DNA from 2 places in the Ensifer sp. 38_S197 genome. Region 1 is predicted to be linked to the other one. Evidence: riboswitches for the same ligand, from Rfam matches in the RefSeq annotation. Region 1 holds a riboswitch; the other holds the start of a gene.
The links. Region 1 has a riboswitch for S-adenosylmethionine ahead of metA (homoserine O-acetyltransferase MetA). Riboswitches for the same ligand answer to the same signal wherever they lie in the genome.
Positions count from the first base shown of each region.

Region 1 (5,434 bases):
TGACCCTTACCGGCGACGAAATCCGGACGGAACTTTGGGCGGGCGGGCATTTTCACCCGCCCGACGACGCGTGTTGGACAGATTTTCCTTCATTTCTGCGTAGAACTGCTCTAAACGCTACGCAACATTCTTCTGAAATCGAAGGCCTGAAGTTATGGAAAAATTCGTCAAGCTCACCGGCGTCGCAGCACCCCTCCCCGTCGTCAACATCGACACGGACATGATCATTCCGAAGGATTACCTGAAGACGATCAAGCGCACCGGCCTTGGCAAGGGCCTCTTCGCCGAAGCCCGCTACAACGAGGATGGCTCGGTCAATCCGGACTTCGTGCTCAACAAGCCCGCCTATCAGAACGCCAAGATCCTCGTTGCCGGCGACAACTTCGGCTGCGGCTCCTCGCGCGAACATGCCCCCTGGGCCCTGCTCGACTTCGGCATCCGCTGCGTGATCTCCACGTCCTTTGCCGATATCTTCTACAACAACTGTTTCAAGAACGGCATTCTGCCGATCGTCGTCAGCCAGGCCGACCTCGACAAGCTGATGGACGATGCTTCGCGCGGCTCCAACGCCATCCTTTCGGTCGACCTGGAATCCCAGGAAATCACCGGTCCGGACGGCGGTTCGATCAAGTTCGAGATCGACGCCTTCAAGCGCCACTGCCTGCTGAACGGCCTCGACGATATCGGCCTGACGCTGGAGAAGGCGACCGCCATCGACAGTTTTGAGAAGTCGGTCGGCGCCTCGCGTCCCTGGGCCTAAAGCGGGCGACATGGCGCGCAAGCTCATCTCCTCCGGTTCGCCCTTCGAAAAGACGGCAGGCTATTCGCGTGCCGTCGCGATGGGCGACTGGTGCTTCGTCTCCGGCACGACCGGCTACGACTATGCCACCATGACCATGCCCGAGACGGTGGAGGAGCAGGCGCGCAATTGCCTCAGGACGATCGAGGGCGCGCTGAAGGAAGCGGGCTTTTCGCTTTCCGACGTGGTGCGCAATCACTATTACGTCACCGATGCCAGCTTCGCCGATCGGGTGTTCCCCATCTTCGGCGAAGTCTTCGGCGAGATCCGGCCGGCCGCAACCATGATCGTCTGCGACCTGATCCGCCCGGAAATGCTGATCGAGATCGAAGTCACCGCCCTTCGCGGCTGACGCCGAGCCCCTCTGCTCGCACCATCTCCTCTCAAATCGATTCCGAATTAAGCCAATATGCGATAGTCCATAGGCATCGCTTTGCTAGTGGTCTGATTCCGACATTTGCATGCGATCTCAGCGCCCTCGAGAGCAAATGTCGGAATCTTGAGGACCACGAGTAACACTATGATGATAGTGGAATTTTCGAATTTGACATTTGAGTTGAGCGCGTGCGGAAAACGGGACTCAAATGTCAAATTCATTCCACTAGACCTATGCTGAACCGGAAGACGACCATGCAATTCGAAGGCACCGCCGACTATATCGCCGACAAGGACCTGATGATCGCCGTCAATGCTGCGATCCGGCTGGAGCGGCCGCTGCTCGTCAAGGGCGAACCCGGCACCGGCAAGACCGAGCTTGCCCGCCAGATCGCTGCCGCCCTCGATCTCGAACTCATCGAATGGAGCGTCAAGTCGACCACCAAGGCACAGCAGGGCCTCTACGAATACGACGCAGTCTCGCGCCTGCGGGACAGCCAGCTCGGCGACGAACGCGTCAACGAGGTCAAAAACTACATCCGCAAGGGCAAGCTCTGGCAGGCCTTCGAGGCGGGCCGGCGCGTGGTGCTTCTGATCGACGAGATCGACAAGGCCGATATCGAGTTTCCGAACGACCTGCTGCAGGAACTCGACCGCATGGAATTCCATGTCTACGAGACCGGCGAGATGATCAGCGCGCGCCACCGGCCGATCGTCATCATCACCTCCAACAACGAGAAGGAACTGCCGGACGCATTTCTCCGCCGCTGCTTCTTCCACTATATCCGCTTTCCCGATGCCGAAACGCTCGCCCGCATCGTCGAGGTGCACTATCCCGGCATCCGCAAGACGCTGCTTTCGGCGGCCCTTGCCGCCTTCTACGACATCCGCCAGGTGCCGGGCCTCAAGAAGAAGCCCTCCACTTCCGAAGCGCTCGACTGGATCCGGCTGCTCGTCGCCGACGAAGTCGATCCGGCCGATCTCAGGGCCGATGCCAAGACCATGCTGCCGAAGCTGCACGGCGCACTTCTGAAGAACGAGCAGGACGTCCACCTCTTCGAGCGCCTCGCCTTCATGGCGCGCCGCGACGGATGAGCCCGGACGCGCACAAGGTGCTGATCTACGCCACCTGGCAGGGCCGCCTGCTGGTCTTCGACGAGCCGGACTTTCCGGAGATCGAACTGCAGGTGCCCGGTGGCACGATGGAGCCGGGCGAGAGCCCGGAAGTCGCGGCAACGCGCGAGTTCGTCGAGGAAACAGGGTTGACGCCACCGCAGCCGCTCACGCACCTCGTCACGCAGGACTATTCTTACTGGAAGGACGGTAGAGCCATCTGCCATCGGCGACACTATTTTCACGTCGCCCTTACTGGAGAGCAGTGGCAGACATGGCTGCACCGCGAGATGACGCCGGATAGCGGCGGCCCGCCGATCCGCTTCCGCTTCTTCTGGCTCGGCATCGACGAGGCGGGGCGTCAGTTGGGATATGGAATGCGGGACGCTCTGCACTTGGTGTAAATTCGCTCCTCACCCCAGCCCCCTCGCCGCAAGCGGAGAGAGGGGACGTGCGCAGCAGCCAAGACATCACCAGAATGCTCCGCCGGTTCAACCAGGCGGTGTTGGACCGAGCGCAGGCTGGCAACCTTCCTTCTTCCCACCTGCGGGGAGAAAGTCGCGGCAGCGGAATGAGGGGTCTATCGCACCCCCGAATCGTTTTTCTTGACCCCCGCGTCCCTGTCGCGCTATCAAATTCCCCGTGGTGATTTGGCCGGCCGGCTTGCAGCCACGTTAAACAAGTCGCTAAAGGGCCGAGGAAAGTTGGATTTCCGAGGACCGGTCGCGATCAATCGCCGCCGGTTTTTTTGTATTGATCGAGTGGAAGCCCATGCCCATCAAGATTCCCGATACACTGCCCGCTTTCGAAACCCTCGTGCATGAGGGCGTGCGGGTGATGACCGAGACCGTGGCGATCCGTCAGGATATTCGCCCGCTCCAGATCGGGCTTCTGAACCTCATGCCCAACAAGATCAAGACCGAGATCCAGATGGCGCGCCTGATCGGCGCCTCGCCGCTGCAGGTGGAACTGTCGCTGGTGCGCATCGGTGCCCATCGCGCGAAGAACACCTCGGAAGATCACCTGCTCTCCTTCTACGAGACCTGGGACGAGGTGAAGGGCCGCAAGTTCGATGGCTTCATCATCACCGGCGCGCCGGTCGAGACGCTGGAATACGAGGACGTCACCTATTGGGAAGAGCTGAAGCAGATCTTCGACTGGACGGCGACCAACGTGCATTCGACGCTCAATGTCTGCTGGGGCGCGATGGCGGCGATCTACCATTTCCACGGCGTGCCGAAATACCCGCTCGCCGAGAAGGCCTTCGGCGTCTACCGTCACCAGAATCTCAACCGCTCCTCCGTCTATCTCAACGGCTTCTCCGACGACTTCGCCGTCCCGGTCTCGCGCTGGACCGAGGTCCGGCGCGCCGACATCGACAAGGTGCCGAGCCTCGAAATCCTGATGGAATCGAAGGAGATGGGCGTCTGCCTCGTGCACGAGAAAAAGGGCAACCGGCTCTACATGTTCAACCACGTGGAGTATGATTCCACCTCGTTGTCGGACGAATACTTCCGGGACGTGGATGCCGGCGTGCCGATCAAGTTGCCGCACGACTATTTCCCGCACAACGACTCGACCCTGCCGCCGCAGAACCGCTGGCGCAGCCATGCGCATCTCTTCTTCGGCAACTGGATCAACGAGATGTACCAGACGACGCCCTACGATCTCTCGGAGATCGGCACCGGAGAAAACTGAGGCTTAGCGGATGTTCGTCCCCTTCTTCCTCGAACTCAAGGCAGCGAAGGTCCCGGTGACGCTCCGGGAATTCCTGTCCCTGATCGAGGGGCTGGAGGCGGGTATCGCCGCCTTCGACGTCGAAGCCTTCTACTACCTGGCGCGCACGGCGCTGGTGAAGGACGAGCGCCATATCGACCGTTTCGACCGGGTGTTCCAGCATTGCTTTTCCGGTCTGGAAGCGGTCAATCCGATGGAAGCGGGTGAAGAAGCCGTCATCCCCGAGGACTGGCTGCGCAAGCTCGCGGAAAAGCACCTGACCGAGGAAGAAAAGCGCCTGATCGAAGCGCTCGGCGGTTTCGACAAGCTGATGGAGACCTTGCGCCAGCGGCTGCGCGAACAGCAGGGCCGGCACCAGGGCGGCTCGAAATGGATCGGCACCGCCGGCACCTCCCCCTTCGGCGCCTATGGCTACAATCCCGAAGGTATAAGGATCGGCCAGGACCAGTCGCGCCATCGCCGCGCGGTCAAAGTCTGGGACCGACGCGAGTTTAGAGATTATGACGACACCGTCGAACTCGGCACCCGCAACATCAAGGTGGCGCTGAAAAGGCTGCGGCGCTGGGTGCGCCAGGGCGCTGCCGACGAGTTCGACCTTTCCGGCACGATCCGCGCCACCGCCGAGCACGGCTATCTCGACGTGGTGACGCGGCCCGAGCGCCGCAATGCCGTGAAGCTTTTGATGTTCTTCGATGTCGGCGGATCGATGGACGATCACATCCGCATCGTCGAGGAGCTGTTCTCTGCCGCCCGCGGTGAGTTCCGCCACATGGAGCATTTCTACTTCCACAATTGCATCTACGAGGGCCTGTGGAAGGACAACCGGCGCCGGCGCGCCGACATCACCCGCACGACGGAAGTGCTGCGCACCTTCGGCGGCGACTATCGCGCGATCTTCGTCGGCGACGCCTCGATGAGTCCATACGAGATCAGCCATCCCGGCGGCTCGGTCGAGCATTGGAACGACGAGGCCGGCGCGCTCTGGCTCTCGCGCATGACGGCACATTTCCCGCGCTCGATCTGGCTCAATCCCGTGCCCGAGCAGCACTGGGGCTACACCCAGTCGATCGCCATGGTGAGAAAGCTGTTCGAAGGGCGGATGTTCCCTTTGACGCTCGCCGGCCTGCAGGACGCCACCAAGCAATTATCCCGCTGAAATGACGGCGATATCCTGCAGCGCCGCGTGTCTTTCAGAGCACCCCAGGGTCGCCGTGGCCCTGCACTGAGATTTCCGGTTGCCGCATCCTCGGAAATGACGCAGGTTGCTGCGGTCGCGAAGAGGGAGCCAGCGGTGAATATGCATCAGAACACGGAAATCTTCGGCCACCTGCCATCCGGCGAGCCGGTCCATCGTGTGGTGCTCTCCGGCGGCGGACTTACAGCGCATGTGCTGACCTGGGGCTCTGTGAT
Region 1 covers NZ_JBXOVZ010000002.1:625,017-630,450, forward strand. Annotated here, with positions in the region: gene AC1Z3V_RS16260 (VOC family protein) at 1-3, shown strand, start outside; gene leuD (3-isopropylmalate dehydratase small subunit) at 155-760, shown strand; gene AC1Z3V_RS16270 (RidA family protein) at 771-1,151, shown strand; gene AC1Z3V_RS16275 (AAA family ATPase) at 1,430-2,269, shown strand; gene AC1Z3V_RS16280 (NUDIX hydrolase) at 2,266-2,691, shown strand; SAM riboswitch at 2,920-2,997, shown strand; gene metA (homoserine O-acetyltransferase MetA) at 3,059-3,985, shown strand; gene AC1Z3V_RS16290 (vWA domain-containing protein) at 3,996-5,180, shown strand; gene AC1Z3V_RS16295 (aldose epimerase family protein) at 5,322-5,434, shown strand, end outside.

Region 2 (5,434 bases), 740 kb from region 1:
ATGAGCGACGACGAATTCGCCCGCATCGGCCGGCTTGTGCAGTTCCTGCCCGTTTTCGACGGATTCGACGAGAACCAGCTCGTCCAGATCGGCCACGAATGCTCCGCCCAGCTCGCGGCTCCCGAGGGCCTGGACATCGTCCTGGAGATCGTGCGTGAGGCGCTGCCGGAAAAATTCCATGAGACCGCCTATGCGCTTGCCGTCGAAATCGCCGCGGCGGACCAGCGCATTCGCAACGAAGAGATCCGGCTGCTGCAATTGCTGCGCGATCGCCTGGGTCTCGACAAGCTCACCTGTGCGGCTATCGAGCGCGGTGCGCTTGTCCGCTTCCGCCGGTAGTGCCTTCAATTGCTGGCGGTCACAACCCCACCTGGCGCTCAGTAAATGCCATTCGGGAAGTAGCGCAGGTAGATTTCCTCGAGCCGGCCGCTGCGTGACAGCGCCAGCAGCGCGTGGTCGATAGCCTGGGTCAGGGCCGGTTCGGATTTTCGGTTCATGATCGTCAGGCCTTCGCCGAGAAAGCGCTGCGAGAAATAGGCGCCATCAACGAGCGCGCAGCAGCCGCCGGCAGTCGCGCCTGAGACCCAGAAGGAAAGCTGCAAGCCGTCGGAAAAGACCGCCGGCACCTCACCTTTCTGCAGAGCGGTCAGCATGGCGTCGCGATCCGGGAAGACCTTGGCCTCGATCTTCGGGAAGAACGCCTTGAACATGGCCTCATGCGTCGTCCCCGCCACGACACCGACGGATTTTCTCCTGAGGTCCTGCGGACCCGCCACGGCGCCGGCCGCCTTGGAATTGATGGCGAAGCGCGCCGGAAGCCGCATGAAGGCACGCGAGAAACCAAAGCGCTGGCGCAGTTCCGGGCCGACGGCGATGCCGGCGGCAACAGCTTCGCCTTGCCCCTGCTCCAGCGCCGGCAGAAGTTCCGCATAAGTGACGGCCTGGATCTGGCATTTGGCTTCGATGTCGAGTTCGCGGCAGATCTCGCGCACGAGGTCGACGTGAAAACCGGAGAGCTTGCCTGACTGGTCGATGAAGTTGAACGGCGGAAAGTCCACGGTCGTCAGAAAGCGCAAGCGGGCAAGGCCCGTAAGATCGGGCTTGGCGATGCGTTCGCGCGCATCGAACAGAATGGGCAGGTCCTTGGGCTGTGCCGCCAGCGGCGTTGCGATCAAGGACGCGCAAAGGGCAATCAGGGAAAGAAATCTCATGGGCAGCGGGCCGGCACGTCTCATGTGGCAAGGGGCGGCCCTTAGAACCGCTTGATGATTCATCGCGTACCAAGTTATCCGTCGCGATCGCAACTGGCCATAGCCTCTAGAAGTACGAGGCAACACAAAGGATCAGCGAGAATTGGAGCGGGTGATCGGGATCGAACCGACGACATCAAGCTTGGGAAGCTGGCGTTCTACCACTGAACTACACCCGCGAGACTTGGGAAATTTCCCGAACCGCGACGATCTGTCAAGGACCCTTGCGCGGTATTGCATGAGGGTCCCGTGCAAAATCGCCTACTCGGCGCGGAAATGCTTCGAAAGCTTCAGGCCCTGCGCCTGGTAGTTGGAGCCGACGCCGAGGCCGTAGAGACCATCGGGACGTTCCAGCATGTGTTCATAGATCAGCCGGCCGACGATCTGCCCATGCTCGAGGATGAACGGCACCTCGTGGCTGCGGACTTCCAGAACGGCGCGGCTGCCGCTGCCGCCGGCAGACGCATGGCCGAAGCCCGGATCGAAAAAGCCGGCGTAGTGCACGCGGAATTCGCCCACCAGCGGATCGAACGGCGTCATCTCGGCCGCATAAAGCGGCGGCACATGCACCGCTTCGCGCGAGACGAGGATGTAGAACTCGTCCGGATCGAGGATCAGCTCGTCGCGGCCGCGGCTGTAGAGCGGCTCCCAAAAGTCGAAGATCGCGTGCTGCGCCTTCTTGTCGACGTCGATGACCGCCGTGTGGTGCTTGCCACGGTAGCCGATCAGGCCATCCGGGCCGGTGCCCTTGAGATCGATCGAGAGCGCAATGCCGCCGCCGCTGACATTCGGGCGCTCGCTCGCCACTAGAACGTCGCTCTCGTGCAGCGCCAGCAACTCCTGCTCCGAGAGCAGCGACTGCCCCATACGGAAGCGGATCTGCGACAGGCGCGAACCGCGGCGCACGACGATCGGGAAGGTGCGCGGGCTGATTTCGAGATAGAGCGGACCGCTGTAGCCGGCCGGGATCTTATCGAATTCCTGGGCACGGTCGGTGATGACGCGGGTGAAGATGTCGAGGCGGCCGGTCGAGCTTTTCGGATTGGCCGAGGCCGACATGCCCGCAGGCAGCGCCAGGCTTTCCATCAGCGGCACGATGTAGACGCAGCCGGTTTCCAGCACCGCGCCGTCGGTCAGATCGACCACATGCAGCTTCAGCCGGTCAAGCTTGTCGGCGACGAGATGTGATGGGCCAGGCATGAAGCTCGCGCGGACGCGGAAGGCCTTGGCGCCTAGGCGCAGGTCGAGGCTTGCCGGTTGGATCTGATCGGCATCCAGCGGCCTCTCGCTCTTCAGGCGTCCCGTTTCGAACAGCGCGGCGATCGCGCGGTCGGCCAAAATCCCAGTGTCGCGGCCCATTGCAGTCCTCTTTCCAGTTGCGAGACAAAACCAAACTCCGGGAATTGACGCAAGCGCACCCAAGCAGTATTGGAGCTTTATCCCGTGGTGATTTGGCCGGTCGGCTTGCAGCCACGTTAAACAAGTAGCTAAAAAGGCCGGGTGTCAAACCGGCCCTTCACGCGGCCGGTTTTTTTGTTTTTGAAAGTGATCGTCACATGAGCAAAAACTGGCGCCCGGCAACGCAACTGGTCCATGGCGGAACCACCCGCTCGCAGCACGGCGAAACCTCCGAAGCGATCTTCCTGACTCAGGGCTTCGTCTACGAAACGTCGGAAGCGGCCGAAGCCCGCTTCAAGGGCGAGACCGAGGGCTTCATCTATGCCCGCTACGGCAGCCCGACCAACGACATGTTCGAAAAGCGCATGTGCATGCTGGAAGGCGCCGAAGACGCGCGCGCCACGGCCTCGGGCATGGCTGCCGTTTCCGCGGCGATCCTGTGCCAGTTGAAGGCCGGCGACCACATCGTTGCCGCGCGCGCGCTCTTCGGCTCCTGCCGCTGGGTGGTCGAGACGCTCGCGCCGAAATACGGCATCGAATGCACGCTGGTCGACGGCCGCGATCTCGCAAACTGGGAAAAGGCGATTCAGAAGAACACCAAGGTCTTCTTCCTCGAAAGCCCGACCAACCCGACGCTCGAGGTGATCGATATCGCCGGCGTGGCGAGGCTCGCCAACCAGATCGGCGCGAAGGTCGTCGTCGACAACGTGTTCGCGACCCCGCTCTTCCAGAAGCCGCTGGAACTCGGCGCCCATATCGTCGTCTACTCCGCCACGAAGCACATCGATGGCCAGGGTCGTTGCCTCGGCGGCGTCGTGCTTTCCGACAAGGAATGGATCAACGAGAACCTGCACGACTACTTCCGCCACACGGGCCCGGCCATGTCGCCGTTCAATGCCTGGACGCTGCTGAAGGGTATCGAGACCCTGCCGCTGCGCGTACGCCAGCAGACGGAAACCGCACGCCGCGTCGCCGACTTCCTGGCAGAGCAGCCGCAGGTGGCCAAGGTCATCTACCCCGGCCGCAAGGATCACCCGCAGGCCGATATCATTGCCAAGCAGATGACCGGCGGTTCCACCCTCGTCGCCTTTGAACTGAAGGGCGGCAAGGACGCAGCCTTCGCGCTGCAGAATGCGCTTGAGATCGTTCGCATCTCCAACAACCTCGGCGACAGCAAGAGCCTGATCACCCATCCGGCAACGACGACGCACAAGAACCTCACCGACGAGGCCCGCGAAGAACTCGGCATTTCCGCCGGCACGGTGCGCTTCTCCGCGGGGATCGAAGACAGCGAGGACGTTGTCGAGGATTTTGCCCGCGCGCTGAAGGCCGTCAAGGCCTAACCCCGCCGAAACATACGGCCGCCGCAGCAGGCGGCGGCCGTCGATCCCTTGCGGCAGATCTCCGCGTTACGCAGCGGCGGCAGCGGGAACGAGGGGGCTCAAACACCCGCTCATGAGGCCGCAAGCCATTGCCCCAGAATGGGTACGCACAATCTTGCCGTTATTCTTGACGAAACCATCTTGCTGTAGAATACCCTGAAAGACCTGAAGCAAGGTGTTGCCCATGTATCGCGCTTTGACCCGCGACATAGAAGTTACGGTGGAGCCGTACTATCTCGAAGAGCAGTCGGATCCTGATGACGGCCGCTATGTCTGGGGCTATCGCATCGTCATTTCCAACCATTCCGATGCAGCCGTGCGGCTGATGACCCGCTACTGGCATATCACGGACGAGAACGGGCAGGTCGACGAAGTCAGCGGCCCCGGCGTGATCGGCGAGCAGCCGCTGCTCAATCCCGGCGATACCTACGAATATTCATCGGGCTGCCCGCTGGATACGCCATCGGGCGTGATGTTCGGCCACTACAGCATGGAATCGGAAGGCGGAGAGACCTTCAACGTGGCCATCCCCGCCTTCTCGCTCGATTCACCGGGGCTCGTGCGCACCCTGAACTAAAGCATGTCGCGCAAAAGTGTGCAGTGGCTTTGCGATAACGACATGCGAAATATCAAGGGCTTAAAGCGCAAGGAGCGAATCTGAAAGATCGCGAAGCGCGCTTTAGTTTGTCCGGAGTGACGCCCGCTCCTGCGGACGCACTTCGCTGGCTTCGAAACGGTAGGTCGTCGAGCAGAATTCGCAGGTGACCTTCACGACGCCATCCTCGATGGTGCTTTCGAGATCATCCGCTTCCAGATTGGCGAGCACCGAACGGAGCTTCTCGCGCGAGCAGCTGCAACGGTCATAGACCGCCTGCGGCTCATAGACGCGCACGCCGCGCTCGTGGAACAGCCGGTAGAGCAAACGTTCGGTTCCGACCGTCGGGTCCGTCAGCTCGTCGGTGTCGATCGTCTCGACCATCACCTTGGCTTCCGCCCAGTGATCGTCATCCTCGACGACGCTTTCGCCGTTGTCGCCATCGCCGCCGGAGAGATCAGGCTGGCGCATGCGCTCGGGCGCTTCCGGCAGGAACTGCGCGACCATGCCGCCGGCGCGCCAGCGATGGCGCGGCTTGCCGTTCTCATCGCGGTCGAGCAGCTCGGCGACGCCGAGCCTGACCTTGGTCGGGATCTGCTCCGATTGGCGGAAGTAGACGCCGGCGATTTCTTCCAGCGTGGCGCCGTCAAGTGCGACGATGCCCTGGTAGCGCTGGGTATGAGCGCCCTGGTCGATGGTAAAGGCGAGCACGCCCTTGCCGAGCAGTTCATGCGAAAGGGTGCGGCCATCCTTTTCGGCGGCGGCCAGCGCATCCGCATCGTAGCGGGCATAGGCGCGCACGCGGTCCG
Region 2 covers NZ_JBXOVZ010000002.1:1,364,809-1,370,242, reverse strand. Annotated here, with positions in the region: gene AC1Z3V_RS19755 (tellurite resistance TerB family protein) at 1-339, shown strand, start outside; gene AC1Z3V_RS19750 (transporter substrate-binding domain-containing protein) at 378-1,211, opposite strand; tRNA gene AC1Z3V_RS19745 (tRNA-Gly) at 1,355-1,429, opposite strand; gene AC1Z3V_RS19740 (2'-deoxycytidine 5'-triphosphate deaminase) at 1,512-2,609, opposite strand; SAM riboswitch at 2,684-2,762, shown strand; gene AC1Z3V_RS19735 (O-succinylhomoserine sulfhydrylase) at 2,807-3,991, shown strand; gene apaG (Co2+/Mg2+ efflux protein ApaG) at 4,215-4,607, shown strand; gene AC1Z3V_RS19725 (Hsp33 family molecular chaperone) at 4,710-5,434, opposite strand, start outside.
Region 2: linked by a shared signal. The riboswitch ahead of AC1Z3V_RS19735 (O-succinylhomoserine sulfhydrylase) and the one ahead of metA (homoserine O-acetyltransferase MetA) in region 1 are both predicted to bind S-adenosylmethionine.